DNA from 2 places in the Pseudoduganella sp. OTU4001 genome. Region 2 is predicted to be linked to the other one. Evidence: predicted binding sites of a transcription regulator. Region 2 holds the regulator's gene; the other holds the start of a gene.
What was found. Region 2 encodes NrdR, which represses ribonucleotide reductase genes. Its sites were predicted from a motif close to CACNANATNTNGTG; they were not measured.
Positions count from the first base shown of each region.

Region 1 (10,307 bases), on a different contig from region 2:
CGCCACCTTGGGCAGGTAGGAGTTGATATTCTCCGGCAGCGTTTCGCCCACGTACAGCGTGCTCACCACGCCCGTCGTACTAACCTTGCGCAGGGCGATCTGCGCATCCGAGCGGTCCAGCACCACATAGCCGCCATTGCCGTCGGCGGCGATGGCTTGCAGGGAAGAGAAGGACGCGGCGGCGCCGCTGCCATCCACCATGCCGGGCGCCTGCCACAGCGCGCCTGCCACCGCACGCAGCCCGGGCGCGCCCGGGTCTGGATAGACGGTAAAAGTAAAGTTTTTGCTGATGTTGTCGGCTGTGAGGGTGACCGCCACCTGGGTGATGGTCGCCAGGCTGGCAGGCGGCAGGTAATTCACCTGCTTGCCGGTGCTGGCGGAAAGGGCGCCAGGCATGCCAGGCGCCAGTTGCCAGTTGATGCTGGCGCTGCCAGGCGAGTTGGCCGTCAACGCGAGCGGAGCACCGCCGGCCATGGCCAGGAACGCCGGCGCATTCAGCGTGATGGTGGAAACCGGCGTCACCGTCAAGACGATGGACTTGCTGACGCCGTCGGCCGTGGCGGTGATGGTGACCTGGGTGTTGGCCTGCAGGGTCGCCGGCGGGATATAGGTGACCGCGCCGCCGGTCGTGGCGGACAGTGCGCCCGGCGCACCAGCCGATAACTGCCAGCTCACGGCTGCGCCGTTGGTAGCGGTGGCGGTCAGGGCCACTGGCGCCGCGCCGGCCTGGACCTGGGTGCTGGCGGCGCTCAGCATGAGGTCGACAGTCTGGACCGGTGGAATGGTGGTGGACGGGGGCGTGGCAGGCGGGTTGGTGGTGGACGGGGCGGAGCCGCCGCCGCCGCCGCAAGCGCTAAGGGCCAGCAGCAGCGAGGTTGCCAAAATAGTACGTTTCATGCGGGGTTCTCTTATTTATTTGTAAAAGATGTGGAAATTGTACGACTGCATGGCACCGGAAAGGCTCACGCTTTGTCACCCACCCCGGCGCCGGGGCGGTAGGCGGCGGGAATTCGGTTAAACTTACTGAATGCAAATTTACTTCCTGATCGCAGCAACGCTGCTTTACCTGGTTTGTGCAGTTCTCCCCTCCCGCAAGGCCGCGCCGATAGCCGCACTGACGGCCGGCGCCTGGCTGCTGCACGGCGTCGCGCTGTGGATCGACGTGATGGTCCCAGGCTCGCTGCGCATCGGTTTCGCCACCATGCTGTCCTCCGCGCTGTGGATTTCGGTCGGCGCCTACTGGCTGGAGAACCAGAATTTCCCGCTCGATGGCCTGCGCCGCATCGTAATGCCGGTGGCCGCGCTGGCCGTGGCGCTGCAAGCCGGCTTCCCCGGCGCGCTGATCCCGACTGCCGGCCGCTCGCCGATGCTGGGCTGGCATATCGCCGTCGCCACCCTGGCCTACAGCACGCTGACCATCGCCGCCTTCCACGCCGTGCTGATGGCGCTGCAGGAGTCGCGCCTGCACACCCGCAGCGACCGCGCCGGCATCTTCGCCACCGCGCTCGACCAGCTGCCGGCGCTGCTGACCATGGAAAAGCTGCTGTTCCGCCTGATCGGCTTCGGCTTCGTGCTGCTGAGCCTGACCGTCCTGTCGGGCATTGTGTTTACCGAAGAATTGTTTGGGCGCGCGCTGAAGTGGGACCACAAATCCGTCTTCACCCTGCTGTCCTGGGTCCTGTTTGCCGCCTTGCTGGCGGGCCGCCACTTCCGCGGCTGGCGCGGCAAGACGGCCCTCAGCTTCACGCTGGCGGGCTTTGCGACCCTGCTGCTGGCCTATGTCGGCAGCCGTTTTGTAATGGAAGTGGTTTTACACCGAGGTTTGGCATGACACGTCTTTTGTTCTGGATTGCGCTGGTGATCCTGGTCGTCGCTGCGATCCGCAGCAAGCTGCGCAAGATGAGCGGCCCGCCGCCAGGCGCCCAAGGCCAGCAGCCCGCGCAACGCCAGCAGCCGCAGCGCCCCGCCGAGCAGCCGACGGAAAAGATGCTGCAATGCGCGCACTGCGGCGTGCACTTCCCGGCCTCCGAGAACGTGCCCGCCAACGGCCGCGATTACTGCAGCGCGGCGCACGCCCCGCACTAAGGCCGCCGCAGCGTGTTCGCCCGCCTCCATTCCCTGTCGGCCGCCTCGCGCGATACCTTCTGGCGTTCGCTGCAGGCGCTGGGCGCCACCCGCATCGTCATTGCCATCGTCCTGCTGCTGTACTTCAGCTCCGGGCATGTGGAAGCGCGCGAATCGACGGCGCAGATTTGCGGCAGCTACCTGCTGGTCGCGGCCGGCTTGCAGGCCCTGGCCAGCCGCTGGCGCAGCCACTTCATGCTGCAGATGATGTCGCAGGTGGCCTGCGACCTGACCTTCATCTCCCTGTTATATATGGCGACCGGCGGCATGCGCTCCGGCTTCGGCATCCTGTACCTGTTCCCGCTGGCCGGCTGCGCCATCCTGGCGCCGCTGCTGCTGGCGCTGTTCAGCGCTTCGCTGGCCACCCTGTTCATGCTGGCCCACAGCACCTGGCTGGCCTACACCTCGGCCACCGACGATTCGCAGATGATGCAGACCGGCCTGTACGGCATCGCCTGGTTTGCCGCCGTGCTGGTGGTGAACCGCATGGCGGCGCGCCTGATCGGGCAGGAGGAACTGGCCGCCCAGCGCGGCATCGAGATCGGCGTGCAGCAGGCCGTCAACCGCCTGGTCATGTCGCATTCGGCTGACGGCATCCTGGTGGTCGGCCCGGACGGCGCTATATATATGAGCAACCCGGCGGCGCAGCAGATGCTGGGCGGCCCGGCGCTGGCGCTGGACGGCGCCGTGCTGCAGCCGGTCGCCGTGGCCTACGAGGCCTGGCGCGCCGACCCGGCCCAGGCGACCGCCTTCATCACCATCAAACCGTATGCCGACCCGGCGCTGCAGGAAATGACCGCGGCCTGGAGCGCGCGGCGCGACGTGGCCCTGCACCTGAAACTGCGCTTTGCCCCCGCCGACACCGCCGGCCTGGACGTCGAGCGCAACGTGATCTTCCTGGAAGACGTGACCAGCATCGAAGAAAAGGCGCAGCAGCTGAAACTGGCCTCCATGGGCCGCCTGACCGCCAGCATCGCGCACGAGGTGCGCAACCCGCTGTCGGCCATCGGCCACGCCAATTCCTTGCTGGAAGAGGACCTGCAGACGCCGGTGCACAAGCGCCTGCTGAAAATCATCAGCGACAACGTGGCGCGCGTGAACCGCATGGTGGAAGACATCCTGCAGCTGTCGCGCAAGGCGCAAAGCCACCACGAGCCGATGGAGCTGGAAGGCTTCCTCAACGAACTGAAGGCCGAATTCGACGAAACCCATAAGCTCGACAGCCGCATCGTCTGCCTGGGCGGCATGCAGCAGGTCACCGTGCGTTTCGACCCGCTGCACCTGCGCGAAGTGTTGATCAACCTGCTCAATAACGCGGTGCGCTACGCCAGCGGCACCCCGGCCAGCATCAAGGTGTTCATCGTGCTGCTGCCGGGCCGCCCGCTCGAGCTGCACGTGCAGGACGACGGCCCCGGCATTTCGCCGCAGGTGCGGGCCCACCTGTTCGAGCCGTTCTACACCACCTCGAGCAAGGGCACGGGCCTGGGCCTGTATCTGGCGCGCGAATTGTGCTTGAATAACGATGCCATGCTCGATTACGAACACCGTTTCGACGCCGGCATGACAGACGGCGGCGCCCGCAAGTCGAGCGGCCGCTTTGTGATTACCTTTGCGAGAACCGCATGACTGCTCCACGTGTCCTGGTCGTCGACGACGAAGCCGACCTGCGCGAACTGCTCGAAATTACCCTGCTGAAGATGGGGCTGGACGTGGACAGCACCGAAACGCTTCGGCACGCGCGCCAGCTGTTCGCCGAAAAAGACTACCAGCTGGTGCTGACCGATATGCGCCTGCCCGATGGCCTCGGGCTGGAACTGGTGCGCGACGTCAGTGCCAGCGGCAAGAACACCCCGATCGCGGTGGTGACCGCCTTCGGTAGCGCCGAAAACGCCGTGGTGGCGCTGAAGGCGGGCGCCTTCGATTACGTCAGCAAGCCGGTGCAGCTGGACCAGCTGCGCGTGCTGGTGCAGTCGGCGCTCAAGCTGAACGAGCAGGCCCCGGCCGCCGTACCGGCCGCCGGCAGCCAGCAACCCAGCCGCCTGCGCGGCAGCTCGGCCGCCATCCAGTCGCTGCGCGCCCAGATCGCGCGCCTGGCCCGCTCCATGGCGCCGATCGCCATCAACGGCGAATCCGGTAGCGGCAAGGAACTGGCGGCGCGTGAAATCCACGCCCAGAGCTCGCGCGCCGACAAGCCCTTCATCGCCGTCAACTGCGGCGCGATTCCCGAAGCGCTGATGGAGGCCGAGTTCTTCGGCTACCGCAAGGGCGCCTTCACCGGCGCCGCCGACGAACGCGATGGCTTCTTCCAGGCCGCCAACGGCGGCACCCTGATGCTGGACGAGGTGGCCGACCTGCCGCTGGCCATGCAGGTCAAGCTGCTGCGCGCCATCCAGGAACGCCGCGTGCGCAAGATCGGCGCCACCGCCGAAGAACCGGTGGACGTGCGCCTGATCAGCGCCACCCACAAGAACCTGGAAAAACTGGTGGAAGAAGGCCAGTTCCGCCAGGACTTGTTCTACCGCCTGAATGTGATCGAACTGCGCCTGGCCCCGCTGCGCGAGCGCCTGGATGACCTGGATGAACTGATCGACGCCATCCTGGCGCGCCTCGGCACTTTCGAGCACAAGGCCGTGCTGGGCCCCGGCGTGCTGGAAGTCCTGAAAGGCTACAGCTTCCCCGGCAACGTGCGCGAGCTGGAAAACATCCTGGAACGCGCGCTGGCGTTTTCCAACGATGGCGTGATTTCTGCGGAAGACCTGGCACTGAAAGGCGGCTCGCTGCCGCCGCCCGTCCCGGCGCCTGCGCCAGCCCCCGCCGCAGCCCCAGCGCCGGTGCCAGCCCCGGCGCCCGGCGGGGCAGGGGAGGCCGCCGTCGCCGACGCGGCCGCCTCCGGCGAACCGACCATGCCGCCGCTGCCGGTGCTGGACATCTTGCCCAGCAACCTGCCGGCCTATCTGGAAGCGGTCGAGCGCGAAATCATCAGCCGCGCGCTGGCGCAGACCAATTTCAACCGCACCCAGGCTGCCCAGCTGCTGGGCATCAGTTTCCGCCAGCTGCGCTACCAGATGCAAAAGCTCAACATACAGGACCCGGACTGATCGTCTATAATCCCGCTCCGCCGCGAAAAAGCCCTTCATTGTTGTAGCGTTTTTGCCAATGCACAACCTCATGCTGCGTCGCAACATTGCATAATAAAAAAGCAGTGTTAGTACTCGCTCACCGCCGATCGCTTGTGTTGATCGGGGAATCCAAAAGTCAATAAGAATCGTGGCAAAAACGAAAAAATTTCATCTTGTGCGGATCGAATCGCGTCACTACAATTAGTGGACAGAATTCGATGGTTCACTAGATATAGTGGTCATAAACAAATACTGAATACGCGGAGCATAAATGCAATCTACTCAAGACATTTCCATCACCCAGGCGCCACAAGTGCCTGTTTCCGCTGGTGAAACCGCCGGCGGCGTCGCTGTTCCTGCCAGCCAGATGGCCGACTACCGCATCATCCGCCGCAACGGCGCCGTGGTCGCGTTCGAGCCGTCCAAGATCGCCGTGGCGATGACCAAGGCATTCCTGGCGGTGAACGGTGGTCAGGGTGCGGCCTCCGCCCGCATCCGTGAACTGGTGGAAGAACTGACCAACAACGTGGTGGCCGCCCTGATGCGCCGCCAGCCAGCCGGCGGCACCTTCCATATCGAAGACGTGCAAGACCAGGTTGAACTGGCCCTGATGCGCTCCGGCGAACACGACGTGGCACGTTCCTACGTGCTGTACCGCGCCAAGCACATGGAACAGCGCCGCCTGAAGAAAGAAGCGGCCGGCGCCACCGACGCGGCGGAACCACAGATCAACGTCACCGAGAACGGCGTGTCCCGTCCGCTGGTGATGCAGGAAGTGCGCGACCTGATCGGCGCCGCCTGCAAGGGCCTGGAAAAGCACGTCGATGCCGACGCCATCCTGGCCGAAACCGTGAAGAACCTGTACGACGGCGTGCCGGTCGAAGAACTGCACAAGTCCGCCATCCTGGCTGCCCGCGCGCTGATGGAAAAGGACCCTGCGTACTCCCAGGTCACCGCCCGCATCCTGCTGCACACCATCCGTAAGGAAGTGTTCGGCAAGGAAGTGCCGCAAGCCGGCGCCGCCGCTGCCTACATCGAGTACTTCCCACAGTACATCGCCAAAGGTATCGCAGCAGAACTGCTGAACGAAGAACTGGGCAAGTTCGACCTGGCCAAGCTGGCCAAGGCCCTGGTGGCCGACCGCGACCTGCAGTTCGGCTACATCGGCCTGCAAACCCTGTACGACCGCTACTTCCTGCACGTGCGCGATGTGCGCATTGAAATGCCGCAGGCCTTCTACATGCGTGTCGCCATGGGCCTGGCCCTGAACGAAACCGACCGCGAAGCGCGCGCCATCGAGTTCTACAACCTGCTGTCGACCTTCGACTTCATGTCGTCGACCCCGACCCTGTTCAACTCCGGCACCCAGCGTTCGCAGCTGTCCTCCTGCTACCTGACCACCGTGTCCGACGACCTGGAAGGCATCTACGACGCCATCAAGGAAAACGCACTGCTGGCCAAGTTCGCCGGCGGCCTGGGCAACGACTGGACCCCGGTGCGCGCCCTGGGCGCCCACATCAAGGGCACCAACGGCAAGTCGCAAGGCGTTGTACCGTTCCTGAAAGTGGTGAACGACACCGCCGTGGCAGTGAACCAGGGCGGCAAGCGTAAAGGCGCGGTCTGCGCCTACCTGGAAACCTGGCACATGGACATCGAGGAATTCCTCGACCTGCGCAAGAACACCGGCGACGACCGCCGCCGCACCCACGACATGAACACCGCGAACTGGATTCCGGACCTGTTCATGAAGCGCGTGATGGAAAAATCGCACTGGACCCTGTTCTCGCCATCCGAGACCCCGGACCTGCACGACCTGACCGGCAAGGCCTTCGAAGAAGCCTACGTCGGCTACGAAGCCAAAGCCGCCGCCGGCGAAATCCGCGTGTTCAAGAAGATCGAAGCGCTGGACCTGTGGCGCAAGATGCTGTCGATGCTGTTCGAAACCGGCCACCCATGGATCACCTTCAAGGATCCGTGCAACATCCGTTCGCCGCAGCAGCACGTGGGCGTGGTGCACTCCTCGAACCTGTGCACCGAGATCACCCTGAACACCAACGAAGACGAAATCGCCGTCTGCAACCTGGGTTCCGTGAACATGCCTGCCCACATGAAAGAGGGCAAGATCGACCACGTCAAGCTGCAGAAGACCATCCGCACCGCCATGCGCATGCTGGATAACGTCATCGACATCAACTACTACGCGGTTGAGAAAGCACGCAACGCCAATATGCGCCACCGTCCGGTCGGCCTGGGCGTGATGGGCTTCCAGGACTGCCTGCACATGATGCGCGTGCCTTACGCTTCGATGGAAGCGGTGCAGTTCGCCGACACCTCGATGGAAGCAGTCTGCTACTACGCCTACCTGGCGTCGACCGAACTGGCGGAAGAGCGCGGCCGCTACGAATCGTACGAAGGCTCCCTGTGGTCGCGTGGCATCCTGCCGCAAGACTCGGTGCGCCTGCTGGCCGAACAGCGCGGCGGCTACCTGGAGCAGGACCTGTCCTCCTCCATGGACTGGACCCCGGTGCGTGAACGCATCGCCAAGTTCGGCATGCGTAACTCGAACTGCGTCGCGATCGCCCCGACCGCCACCATTTCGAACATCATCGGCGTGTCGGCTTGCATCGAACCGACCTTCCAGAACCTGTACGTGAAGTCCAACCTGTCCGGCGAGTTCACCGAGATCAACGCCTACCTGGTACGCGACCTGAAGGCACGCGACCTGTGGGACGAAGTGATGATCGCCGACCTGAAATACTTCGACGGCTCCCTGAGCAAGATCGACCGCGCACCGCAAGACCTGCGCGACATCTACGCCACCGCCTTCGAAGTCTCGCCAACCTGGCTGGTGGAAGCAGCATCCCGCCGCCAGAAGTGGATCGACCAGGCCCAGTCCCTGAACATCTACATGGCAGGCGCTTCCGGCAAGAAGCTGGACGAAACCTACAAGCTGGCATGGCTGCGTGGCCTGAAGACCACCTACTACCTGCGCACCATCGCTGCTTCGCACATGGAGAAATCCACCACCCGCACCGGCGCCCTGAATGCCGTGTCGTCGAGCGTGCCGGACGCCCCAGCCGCAGTAACTGCTGAGGTAACCGAAGGCGCCGCCTGCTACCTGCGTCCTGGCGACCCAGGTTTCGAGGAATGCGAAGCCTGCCAGTAATCCAATAAAGGAGTAGGCTTGGTGTCAGACCCTACGGGTCTGACACCGGTTTACCGGTTTTAAAAAATAACGAGGAACAACAAAATGCTATCCTGGGACGAAGAAGCCGCGAGCACCCCGCGCGCCACCCCACCACTCGGCGCCACGGCCGAAGCCACCGCCGAGCAAGTCGCCCTGCGCGTCAACGCCGACGACAAGCGCGTCATCAACGGCCAGACCGACGTCAACCAGCTGGTCCCATTCAAATACAAATGGGCCTGGGACAAATACCTGGCCGGCTGCGCCAACCACTGGATGCCGCAGGAAGTGAACATGCAGCGCGACATCGAGCTGTGGAAGAACCCGAACGGCCTGTCCGAAGACGAGCGCCGCCTGGTCAAGCGTAACCTGGGCTTCTTCGTCACCGCCGACTCCCTGGCCGCCAACAACATCGTACTGGGCACCTACCGCCACATCACCGCCCCAGAGTGCCGCCAATACCTGCTGCGCCAGGCGTTCGAAGAAGCGATCCACACCCACGCCTACCAGTACATCGTGGAATCGCTCGGCCTGGACGAGCAGGAAATCTTCAACGCCTACAACGAGGTAGCGTCGATCCGCGACAAGGACCAGTTCCTGATCCCGTTCATCAACGTCCTGACCGACCCGGCTTTCAAGACCGGCACCATCGAATCCGACCAGCAGCTGCTGAAGTCCCTGATCGTGTTCGCCTGCCTGATGGAAGGCCTGTTCTTCTACGTCGGCTTCACCCAGATCCTGGCGCTGGGCCGCCAGAACAAGATGATGGGCGCCGCCGAGCAGTACCAGTACATCCTGCGCGACGAATCGATGCATTGCAATTTCGGCATCGACCTGATCAACACCATCAAGCTGGAAAACCCACACCTGTGGACCCCGGCATTCAAGGAAGAGATCAAAGGCCTGTTCCTGCAAGCCGTCGAACTGGAATACCGCTACGCAGAAGACACCATGCCACGCGGCGTGCTGGGCCTGAATGCCGCCATGTTTAAAGGCTACCTGCGCTTTATCGCCAACCGCCGCGCCACCCAAATTGGCCTGGAGGCACTGTTCGACCAGGACGAAAATCCATTCCCATGGATGTCGGAAATGATCGACCTGAAGAAAGAGCGTAATTTCTTCGAAACCCGCGTGACTGAATATCAGACCGGCGGCGCGCTGAGCTGGGATTAAGCGTCTCGACCCATCCCCAAGAGCCCGGCGAAGCCGGGCTTTTTTTTGTCCGACGTTTCGGTTTCATTTAACGAGATCCTGAGTTATTAATAAATATGCACTACAGTGCCGGAACATCCTTAGTAGCGCGAAAGTTTACCTCTGACTTTTTCCAGCATTACGTTGACACAGCTTGGCAGCTCAAACCCCCTTGTCATAAATGGTGTTGGCACAATCACTCAAGATGAGCTCGGCTCGCTACAACTAAAATTGTTCCAACAGAGTCCGCTGGAACTGAGGCGAGTCTTCGCATATCAGGGCGAAAAATCCGGTGGTAAGTTCTCATTCGCAGGAGCTTGCAGACTCGAAGCGACTAGTTACGAAGGAGGTGGGACTTGGACTTGCGGATATCTGCGGACAAGTGAAAATATTAGGCTTGACGGCGATACCTGTACAGGCGTCTTCTCGGGGGAAGTGGCAAGGCTGGATAGCTCGCATGGGACTCCATCAGGATTTCAAAAGAGTTCTTTTGAAGGCATTATCCCGTTTGAAGTAGATCTGCCTTTCAATCTTGGTGCTGATGGTAAAAGGAACAGTTATCCAGAACGGATGATTAAGTTCACTTTTAATAAGAAGACGAATATCGAGATTCAGCGCTTTGACGGTCACACTGCTATAAGAATTACGAATAAATTCGAGTTGATTTCTGACCGTTTCGTGGAAGTTCT
Region 1 is NZ_JASATG010000009.1:69,501-79,807, forward strand. It holds gene AAHE99_RS10610 (hypothetical protein) at 1-897, opposite strand, end outside; gene AAHE99_RS10615 (cytochrome C assembly family protein) at 1,028-1,831, shown strand; gene AAHE99_RS10620 (PP0621 family protein) at 1,828-2,085, shown strand; gene AAHE99_RS10625 (sensor histidine kinase) at 2,098-3,750, shown strand; gene AAHE99_RS10630 (sigma-54-dependent transcriptional regulator) at 3,747-5,222, shown strand; gene AAHE99_RS10635 (ribonucleoside-diphosphate reductase subunit alpha) at 5,515-8,409, shown strand; gene AAHE99_RS10640 (ribonucleotide-diphosphate reductase subunit beta) at 8,494-9,600, shown strand; gene AAHE99_RS10645 (hypothetical protein) at 9,763-10,307, shown strand, end outside.
Region 1: AAHE99_RS10635 (ribonucleoside-diphosphate reductase subunit alpha) is a predicted target of NrdR. The motif match lies at 5,468-5,481, and genes of this name have one in related genera.

Region 2 (10,307 bases):
TTGCCGGTCTTCGAGAGCGCCACTGCAATCTTGCTGCCATCCGGCGACCAGGCCGGCGCCGAGTTATTGCCCTTCTCGTTGGCGATCACGGTGCGCTGGCGGGTTACCAGGTTCTGCACGTAGACCACCGGCTTGCGCTGCTCGAACGAAACGTAAGCCACCTTGGTGCCGTCCGGCGACCAGGAAGGGGAGATGATCGGCTCGGTCGAAGTCAGGGCCGGGATCACGTTTTCGCCGTCGGCGTCCGCTACTTCCAGGCGGTACTGCTTGCCTTGCTGGACCACATAGGCGATACGGGTCGAGAACACGCCCTTGATGCCGGTCAGCTTTTCATAGATGTCGTCGGCGATCTTGTGCGCGGCCAGGCGGCCGTACTGGCTTGGCACCTGGGTCTTCATGGTGGACAGGTCGTTGCCGGCGCCGGTGGAGAGCAGGCGGTACTGCACGTCGAAGTAGCCATTGCCCAGCGGCTGCACGGAGCAGGCCGCGAAGGCGTCGGCGCCGCGCGCTTTCCAGCTGGTGGCGTCCAGCTGCATCAGGTTGGTGGTCGCACCAGCGTCGATGATCTTGAACATGCCGCTGCGGGTCAGGTCGGCCTTGATGATTTCCGAGATCTGGGCTGGCGCTGCCGCCTCGTTGGCGCAAGGGCCGATTGCTACCGGAATCTGGTTGCTGCCCACGCCGGAAATTTCGACGCGCAGCTGTGCCTGTGCCGACAGCGCAAACGCGGCGCCGGCCACTACGAACAGGGTTTTTGCGTTGTTCAACATTCTAACGATCCTTATTGCCGCATTTCCTTGAGTTTGAAGGTCGCCGTGATCTCACGTTCCACCGTGCCGTCCTTGCGCTTTGGCAGCGGGGAGGCATTGCGGATCGCGTTTTCGATCGCGGTATCGTAAGCCGCGACGCCGCTGGATTTTACCTTGCGGACGCCCATTACTTCACCAGTCGGCAGCTGGGTGATGGTGTAGACAGCTTCGACATCTTCCTGCCCTGGATAGTTCAGGAAGCTTCGAATCTTCGTCACGATCGCAGCTTTATAGCCATCGTCCAGACGCGGTGCGGTGGACCTGGCTGCCGTGCCGGTGGAGCCGGCTGCGGCCGTACCCATGATGCGTTTCATTTCCGCTTCACGGACTTTGGCCAGCTTTTCCTTCTCTTTCAGTTCCGCCAGTTTCTTGGCTTTTTCTTTTTCAGCCTTCTCTTTTTTCTCCAGCTCGGCCAGTTTCTTCTCTTCTTCTTTTTTCTTCTTCAGCTCGGCCAGCTTCTTCTCTTCCAGTTCCTTCTTTTCCTTCTCTTTCTGCTTGCGCAGCGCGATCTCCGGATCAGGCTGCGGCGGCTTCACCACTTCCGGCGGCGGCGCTTCCGGCTCCGGCGGCTTGGCAGGCGGCTCCGGTTCCGGTTCGGGCTCCGGTTGCGGCTCGGCTTGCGGCGCGGCCATCTGCGTGGTCATGTCCCAGATCTCGGCATCGACGCCGGTCGGATCATTGTTCCAGCGGATGCCCACCCACAGGAACGCAAACAGCAGGCAGTGCATGGCCAGGGCGAGTACAAACGCGCGCGTACCGCCGTGCCGCTTGGGCACGCGGTACGGTCCGCCTGCATTCGCCATCGTCATTGCCATGCCTTACTTCGTTGCCAGACCAACGCGGTTAATCCCCATTTTCTTGGCTTCGGAAATCAGCTGGATCACGTCGTCGTACTTGCTTTCCTTGTCGCCGGCGATCAGCACCGGATACTCGGGATATTGTTCATGCATGGCGCGCAGCTTGCGCACCAGGGCATCGCGGTTCGGCTCGGTTTCCGGCGCTTCGGCGGCCTTGCCGGCCACGCCGATCGACAGCGAGCCATTGGCTTTCAGCTGCACCTGGATATAGGCGTCCGGTGGGCGCACCGCTTTTTCAGCGTGCGGCAGGTCGATCGACTGCGGGTTGTTCGAGGTCGGCATCACCATGAAGATGATCAGCAGGCAGAGCATCACGTCGATGTAAGGCACGACGTTGATCTCGGACTTGAGCTTGCGGCCGCGGCCGCCGCGCATGCTGCTGGAGAGGGAAGAGGCCATCTTCAGTTTCGCCTTTTAACGGGACTGGCGCTGCAGGATGTTCGAGAATTCTTCAACGAAGCTCTCGAAGCGGATCGCCAGGCGGTCAATATCGTGCGAGAAGCGGTTGTACGCCACCACGGCCGGGATCGCGGCGAACAGGCCGATAGCGGTAGCGATCAGCGCTTCCGCAATACCTGGCGCCACGGCGCTCAGGGTGGCTTGCTGCACATTGGCCAGGCCACGGAAGGCGTTCATGATGCCCCACACGGTACCGAGCAGGCCGATGTACGGCGACACCGAACCGACCGAGGCCAGGAAGGCCAGGTGGGCTTCCAGTGCATCCATTTCGCGCTGGAAGGCGGCGCGCATGGCGCGGCGGGCGCCGTCCAGTACTGCGCCCAGGTCCATGTCGCGGCTGGCGGCAGCGGCTTGCTTGCCCTTGATGAACTCGCCCATGCCGGCTTCGAAGATGCGCGCCAGCGCGCCGCTGTTGGCGCGGTTGCTGCCGGCGCTCTGGTGCAGGGCGTGCAGGTTGCCGCCGGCCCAGAAGGTCTTTTCGAATTCAATGGTTTGCTTGCGCGCGCCGCGCACGTCGAACAGCTTCTTGAAGATATAGCTCCAGCTCATCACGGAGATGGCCAGCAGCAGCGCCATGATCAACTGAACGATCAGATGAGCGTTGGTGATGAGGGAGATGAAGGAGAGGTCTTGAGTGACGTTCATTATTTCTCAATCTAATTATTATGCGCGCATGCGGGCCGCTACGGCATCCGGAACAGCGCGCGGGCGCAGGGCCGAATCAACGCAGCCAACCTTGACGTGGGCGGTATTCAGCAGGCGCTCGCCGCACCACGCTTCCTGGACGAACTGGATCGATGCGCGTCCCAGCTTTTCGATACGAAGCGTCAATTTTATTACATCGTCCAAACGTGCCGGCGCGTGGTAGTCCGCGCTGACATTTTTGACCACAAACATGGCGTCGTGCTCACGCAGCAGGATGTCCTGGTTCACGCCAAGGGAGCGCAACCATTCCGTGCGTGCGCGCTCGAAGAACTTTAAATAGTTCGCGTAATAGACAATCCCGCCGGCGTCCGTGTCTTCGTAATAAACGCGGACATCCCAGGTGAATTCAGACGACATAGATAAATCGGCTACTAAATGAGAATGGGCAACATTTTACGCCAAATAATTAGGCGATTCCGTTGATTTGCACAATCTCGTAACAATTGCTTACGGTTTTCCCTTATATGCGCCCGGCATTTTAGCTGCGTTTGATGGCGAAAGGGGAGAATCCTTGGCAAGTTGGCATCAATTCGATCAAATTTACGTTGATATGTGGCGGCAATGTTGCAATCCAGAAAGCCGTGTTCGCGATGTCGTCGGCCGTAAGCGGGGTGGTGCCTTCGTAGACCTTGGCTGCCGCCGTGTCGTCCTTCAGGCGCACGTTGGAGAATTCGGTACCGCCGCACAGGCCGGGCGCGATATTGGTGGCGCGCACGCCGGTGCCGATCAGGTCGGCACGCAGGTTCAGCGTGAACTGTTCGACGAAGGCTTTGGTGGCTCCGTATACATTACCGCCCGGGTAGGGGTAGTGGCCGGCCACCGAGCCCAGGTTGATGATGGTGCCGCGGCCGCGTTCGACCATGCCGGGCAGCAGGGCGTGGGTCATGGTGACCAGGCCGGTGCAGTTGGTGGAAATCATGGTTTCCCAGTCTTCCAGCGGGGCTTCGTGGGCGCCTTTGACGCCCAGCGCGAGGCCGGCGTTGTTGATCAGGACGTCGATTTCTTTCCATTCGGCCGGCAGGGAGGCCAGGGCAGACTGGATGGCGGCTTTGTCGGTGACGTCCAGTTTGACCGGGAGCAGGTTGGGGCCGAGTTCGGCGGCCAGGCCTTCCAGGCGCTCGGCACGGCGGCCGGCGGCGATCACCTTATGGCCGTTTTGCACGAAAACCCGCGCCATCGCGGCGCCAAAACCGGCGGTGGCGCCGGTAACTAACACGATCATGGTCGAACTCCCAATATTGAAGGCTTGATTCTATCAAAACCGGTAAACCGGTGTCTTACCCACAGGGTCAGACACCGGTTTACCGGTTCTAGGCCGAATCAAAGGCGAAATAAGTCGAAACCAGCCAAACGATTGCCGATATTTGCCAGTTAAATTACAATCTTGGCTCCATTACTGTCTCACGTAACTGGCGAAAAACCAGCTGGCTGCATAGCGCCGCTGGTGAGAGGTGGGCAACCACCGGGGAACGTGAGATTTCAAACAGCCGTTCGCCTGGGCAGCCTCGATGGAAGAGCACGACTCGGCTGTCCTGTCACTTTTGGCTCCCGATTCGATCCAATCTGCCTTAAAAAACTGGAGTAATTTCATGTTCGCAAAAGATCACACCCTCGCCAACGTTGACGCGGAGCTGTTTGCCGCCATCCAGAACGAGAACAAGCGCCAGCACGACCACATCGAGCTGATCGCCTCCGAGAACTACACCTCGCCAGCGGTAATGGAAGCCCAGGGCTCCCAGCTGACCAACAAGTACGCCGAAGGCTACCCAGGCAAGCGTTACTACGGCGGCTGCGAGAACGTCGACGTCGTTGAGCAATTGGCCATCGACCGCGTCAAGCAGCTGTTCGGCGCCGAAGCCGCCAACGTGCAGCCTAACTCCGGCTCCCAGGCTAACCAGGGCGTGTTCTTCGCCGTGCTGAAACCAGGCGACACCATCATGGGCATGTCGCTGGCCGAAGGCGGCCACCTGACCCACGGCATGGCGCTGAACATGTCCGGCAAATGGTTCAACGTCGTTTCCTACGGCCTGACCGCGGAAGAAGATATCGACTACGACGCCATGGAAGCGCTGGCCAAGGAACACAAGCCAAAGCTGATCATCGCCGGCGCATCGGCCTTCTCCAAGAAGATCGACTTCGAGCGCTTCGCCAAGGTAGCCAAGTCCGTCGGCGCCTACTTCATGGTCGACATGGCCCACTACGCCGGCCTGATCGCCGCTGGCCTGTACCCGAATCCAGTGCCGCACGCCGACTTCGTGACCTCCACCACCCACAAGTCCCTGCGCGGCCCACGCGGCGGCATCATCCTGATGAAGGCCGAACACGAAAAGATCATCAACTCCGCGATCTTCCCAGGCATCCAGGGCGGCCCGCTGATGCACGTGATCGCCGGCAAGGCAGTGGCGTTCAAGGAAGCGCTGTCCCCAGAATTCAAGGCCTACCAGCAGCAAGTGGTGAAGAACGCCGACGTGCTGGCCAAGACCCTGATCAAGCGCGGCCTGCGCATCGTGTCCGGCGGCACCGAGTCGCACGTGTTCCTGGTCGACCTGCGCGCCAAGAACCTGACCGGTAAGGAAGCGGAAGCGATCCTGGGCCAGGCGCACATGACCTGCAACAAGAACGGCATCCCGAACGACCCGCAGAAGCCATTCGTGACTTCCGGCATCCGTCTGGGCTCGCCAGCCTTCACCACCCGCGGTTTCAAGGAAGCCGAAGCGGAACAAGTGGGCAACCTGATCGCCGACGTGCTGGATAACCCGCACGACGCAGCAACCATCGAGCGCGTGAAAGCCGCTGTGAAAGTGCTGGCTGATAAATTCCCTGTTTACGCCTAAGCACGCGGTTGGTACTATCAAGGCGCCGGGCCGAAAGGTCCGGCGCTTTTTCATTACATAATAAGAGACGCACCTCCATGAAATGCCCGTTTTGCCAGCACGATGATATCCAGGTCCTCGACACGCGCGTGTCGGAGGAGGGGGACGCCATCAAGCGGCGCCGGCGCTGCGTCAATTGCGATAAGCGTTTCACCACCTGGGAACGCATTGAACTGACCATGCCGTATGTGGTCAAGAAAAATGGCAGCCGCACCGAGTTCGCGGCTGAGAAGCTGCGCGCCAGCCTGATGCTGGCCCTGCGCAAGCGCCCCGTTGCGGCTGAGTCAGTCGACAAGGCCATCGCCTCCATCGAAGAAAAGCTGTTGACCAGCGGCCAGCGTGAAGTCGACTCCGTCTACGTTGGCGAGCTCGTCATGGCTGAACTCAAGCGCCTCGACAAGGTGGCGTATATCCGCTTTGCTTCCGTCTACAAGAACTTCGAAGACCTGGCTGAGTTCCAGGACGCGATCGAAGAAGTTGGCGACGGTCAAGAGCTCTCTCCCAAGGCTTGATATTTCTCAAACCCGCCTGACCGCTGCTGGCTAACTTGATCAGCAGGGGAGGGCTGCGCCATGCGTCGTCCAACTGCGGGATTTACCATGGTGGAAGTGCTGGTTGCCGTGCTGCTGCTGGCTGTTGGGCTGGTCGGCGCGCTGGCGATGCAGGCCTATGCCATGCGCACACGGCAGGAAACGGCCTTGCAGAACGAAGCCCTGCAAGCCGCCGCCTCGCTCGCCGACCGCATCCGCGCCAACGCGGCGCAGTCCTCTTCCTACCTGGGATTTGATTCCGAGGCGCCGCCCGCGCCGGCGGCGCCAGGCACCTGCACCGATACACCATGCGACACCAGCACGCTTGCCGCGCGCGAGCTGGATGAGTTCCGCCAGCACCTGTCGGCGAGCTTGCCAGGCGCCCGCGCCTCAGTTTGCAGGGACGCCGCCGCATCAGGTGGCGCGCTGCAATGGGCGTGCTCCGGCAGCCCGGACGCCACCATCGTCATCAAGGTCGGCTGGCGCAGCCGCCAGCCGGCGTACTCCGCCACGAACACCGCGCCACAGCTCGTACTGCCGGTCGCCTTGCCCGCCGTGCCCGCACCGCCGTCCGCCGGGCCCACCCTTGGAGGCGGCCAATGACCATACACCAACGCGGCCTGGCCCTGGCCGAAGTCCTGGTCGCCATGATGCTCAGCCTCCTGGTCGCCGTGGTGGCAGCCACGCTGCTGCACGCATCAACCGGCGACTTCATGTTCAACGGCGCCAACACCCGCATTGACGACAACGGCCGCTTCGTCCTGGCCGTGATTGGCCAAGCGCTGCGCCAGGCCGGCTACCCCGGCGAACCCGACGCCACCCCGCCATCCGCGCCCGCCGCGCTGGCAGTGGAGGGCCGTGACGCCGCCAGCGTTGCGAGCCAGTCGGACGGCATGGGTGCTCCGCTTCCCGCCATCAATGGCAGCGACGTACTCGCCATCCGCTACGCGCCCGCAGCCAATCCTGGCGCGGGCGGCGGCAGCGCAATGCTCAACTGCGCCGGCTTCCCGTCCGAGGCCGGCGAATGGGCCTGGAGCATTTTCTACGTCGCCCGCGCCAGCGACGGTGTCGCCGAACTGCGCTGCAAATACAAAGGCGAGCACGGCTGGGGCGCCGACGCGGTGATACGCGGCGTGGATGCCTTCCACGTCCTGTACGCAATTGACACCGACACCCCACGCGACGGCATCCCCAACCGCCACCTTACTGCCAGCGCCATCAACGCAATAGGCCCCGACGGCTGGCAGCGCGTTACCAGCGTGCGGATCGCATTGCTGTTGCACGGCGAACGAGGCTCGCGTCCCGGCAGCCAGTTAAGCCGCTACGAACTGCTGCCAGGCGCCGACCCTGAAGCCCGCATTGACGAAGCGGGCCTTCCGCCCGCGATGCGCCACCGCACGCGCCGCCTGTTCACCGCATCCGTAGCGCTGCGCAACCAATAGGGCGCCGTCATGAAACGCAAGCAGCGCGGCATCACGCTCCCCGTCACGCTGTTGCTGCTGCTGGCCGCATTGGCACTGGGCGCATCCGCAGCACAAATGGCCATGCTGGGCGAGAAGTCCGCCCGTTCCGAACGAGACCGCCTGATCGCCTTCCAGGCAGCGGAGGATGCTATGACAGACGCAGAACGCGACATCAACGCCGGCCTCGGCGTGCCGCTCGAAGTGCCAGCTCGCGACCCCGGCACGCCCGCCAGCGAGGCGACGCCAGCCTGGCAAACCGTCGACCTGGCCGGCAATGGCGGTACCGAATATGGCGCCCTGACCGGCGCCGCCATGGAGACCGGACAAGGCGTCCTGCCATTCCGCCGCCCACGCTACCTGGTCGAACGCATCGCCTACATCCCACCGGGCGCGCCCGCCGGAACGCCACCTGAGCATTACTACCGCGTCACCGTGATCGGCTTGGGCAGCAGGCCCGGTGCAGAGGCCGTGCTGCAGGCCACTTTCAAGCCCCCAGTCCCGGTCCACCGCTACAGCTGGCGCGAAATCATGGACTGGCAAGCGCTGCACGACGCCGCCAGCGGGGAGGGCGGCCAATGAACGCCAGGCACGCCAATGGCGAAGGCCTGATCGGCATCCTGGTCGCCATCGCGATCGTCGCGGTACTCGCCTCTGCCGCGATGCCGGTATGGAACGAAGCCGTCATCCGCATGCGCCGCAGCGAAGCGCAAGCCACGCTGCAGGAGCTGATGCAGCAGCAAGAGCGCCACTTCACCCGCTTCAATACCTACATCGCTTTTTCCGCCACCGGGCAAGGCGAGGCAGAGAGCCAGTTCCGCTGGTGGTCCGGCCGCGCCGCCCGCAGCAGCGCCTACGAGGTCGAAGGCAAAGCCTGCGACGGCCAGGAAATCCGCGACTGCATCCAGCTCATCGCCACCCCCGGCACCGCCAACGTAGACAGCAACTTCAAGGACATCCGATGCCAACGCCTGATCCTCACCAGCACCGGCCTGCACCTCGCCAGCGGCCCCGGCCCCGGCTGCTGGCGCTAAAGCCCGCCGCCGCCCGCCGCGCCTCCGCGCTGCGGCCCCGCCTGGCGACCTCGCAGGCGCCTGGCCTGCCGGGCTTCACCTTGTTGGAGCTCCTGATCGTCCTGGCCATCCTCTCCATCCTGTTCGCCAGCGCGATGCCCGACCTAAGCAATATGCTCGCCGGCCGCCAGTTGCGCGCCGCCTCCGCCGACCTGCTGGCGGCAATCAATGAAACCCGTGCCCAGGCCATCGCCCGCCGCCGCGTGGTCACGCTGCTGAGCGAAAACGGCGACTGGCAGCAAGGCTGGCTAATCCTGCAAGACACCAACACCAACCGCAGCCCCGACGCCGGCGAGCCAATCCTGCACCGCCACAAGCCGCCCCCGGAGCGCCTGCGCATCCGGGCAAGATTCACCGACGCCACCGCCCCTTTTTACGTCGCATATAATGCAGCAGGACGCAGCTGCCGCGCCGCCCACCCGAATGCCGCCAACTTTGGCACCATCACCCTTGAACTGGCCGGCGCGCAGCGCAATATCAAGATCAATATGCAGGGCAGGGCGCGGCTGTGCGACCCCGCCCTGGAACCGGCCACCTGCGCAAGCATATGAACATCAACAGCGACCTCGAAGGCATGCAGCTCGCCCTGCAATGGGCAGAAAAAGGCCTTTACACCACCTCGCCCAACCCACGCATTGGCTGCGTGATCGTGCGCGACGGCGTAGTGGTCGGCGAAGGCGTCACGCAAGCCGCCGGCCAGGACCACGCCGAAATCCAGGCCATCAAGGACGCCAAGCGACGCGGCCACGACGTGCGCGGCGCCACCGCCTACGTCACGCTGGAACCCTGCAGCCACCACGGCCGCACGCCGCCCTGCGCCGACGCCCTGGTGCGCGAAGGCCTGGGCCGCGTGGTCGCCGCGATGGAAGACCCCAACCCCCTGGTCGCCGGCAACGGCATGGCACGCCTGGCCGCCGCCGGCATCCAGGTCAGCAGCGGCTTGCTGGCCGAGCAGGCCTACGAAATGAACATCGGCTTCTTCCACCGCATGCGCCACGGCCTGCCATGGGTACGCATGAAGACCGCCGCCAGCCTGGATGGCATGACCGCCCTGCATAACGGCCAAAGCCAATGGATCACCGGCCCCGAAGCGCGCGCCGACGGCCACGCCTGGCGCGCCCGCGCCTGCGCCATCCTGAGCGGCATCGGCACCGTCAAGGCCGACGATCCGCAGCTGAATGTGCGCGCCGTCGAAACCCCGCGCCAGCCACGCCGCATCGTGGTCGACAGCAAACTCGACATCAGTCCGCAGGCACGCGTGCTGGAAGGCGGCGGCACCTGGATCATCGCTGCCGCCCACCATCCCGAAAAGGAAGCAGCCCTGCGCGACAAAGGCGCCGAAATCATCGTGCTGCCCAACGCCCACGGCAAGGTCGATCTGCCCGAACTGATGCGCGAGCTGGGCCGCCGCCAGATCAACGAACTGCACGTCGAAGCCGGCGGCAAGCTGAATGGCTCCATGATCCGCGAAGGCTGCGTCAACGAGCTGCTGGTCTACCTGGCGCCCACGCTGCTGGGCGACGCCCAAGGCATGTTCGCGC
Region 2 is NZ_JASATG010000028.1:12,672-22,978, reverse strand. It holds gene tolB (Tol-Pal system beta propeller repeat protein TolB) at 1-770, opposite strand, end outside; gene AAHE99_RS20685 (energy transducer TonB) at 782-1,624, opposite strand; gene AAHE99_RS20680 (biopolymer transporter ExbD) at 1,628-2,065, opposite strand; gene tolQ (protein TolQ) at 2,081-2,770, opposite strand; gene ybgC (tol-pal system-associated acyl-CoA thioesterase) at 2,789-3,187, opposite strand; gene AAHE99_RS20665 (SDR family oxidoreductase) at 3,309-4,052, opposite strand; ZMP/ZTP riboswitch at 4,226-4,338, shown strand; gene glyA (serine hydroxymethyltransferase) at 4,420-5,664, shown strand; gene nrdR (transcriptional regulator NrdR) at 5,742-6,215, shown strand; gene pilV (type IV pilus modification protein PilV) at 6,276-6,836, shown strand; gene AAHE99_RS20645 (PilW family protein) at 6,833-7,675, shown strand; gene AAHE99_RS20640 (pilus assembly PilX family protein) at 7,685-8,275, shown strand; gene AAHE99_RS20635 (type IV pilin protein) at 8,272-8,727, shown strand; gene AAHE99_RS20630 (GspH/FimT family pseudopilin) at 8,655-9,317, shown strand; gene ribD (bifunctional diaminohydroxyphosphoribosylaminopyrimidine deaminase/5-amino-6-(5-phosphoribosylamino)uracil reductase RibD) at 9,314-10,307, shown strand, end outside.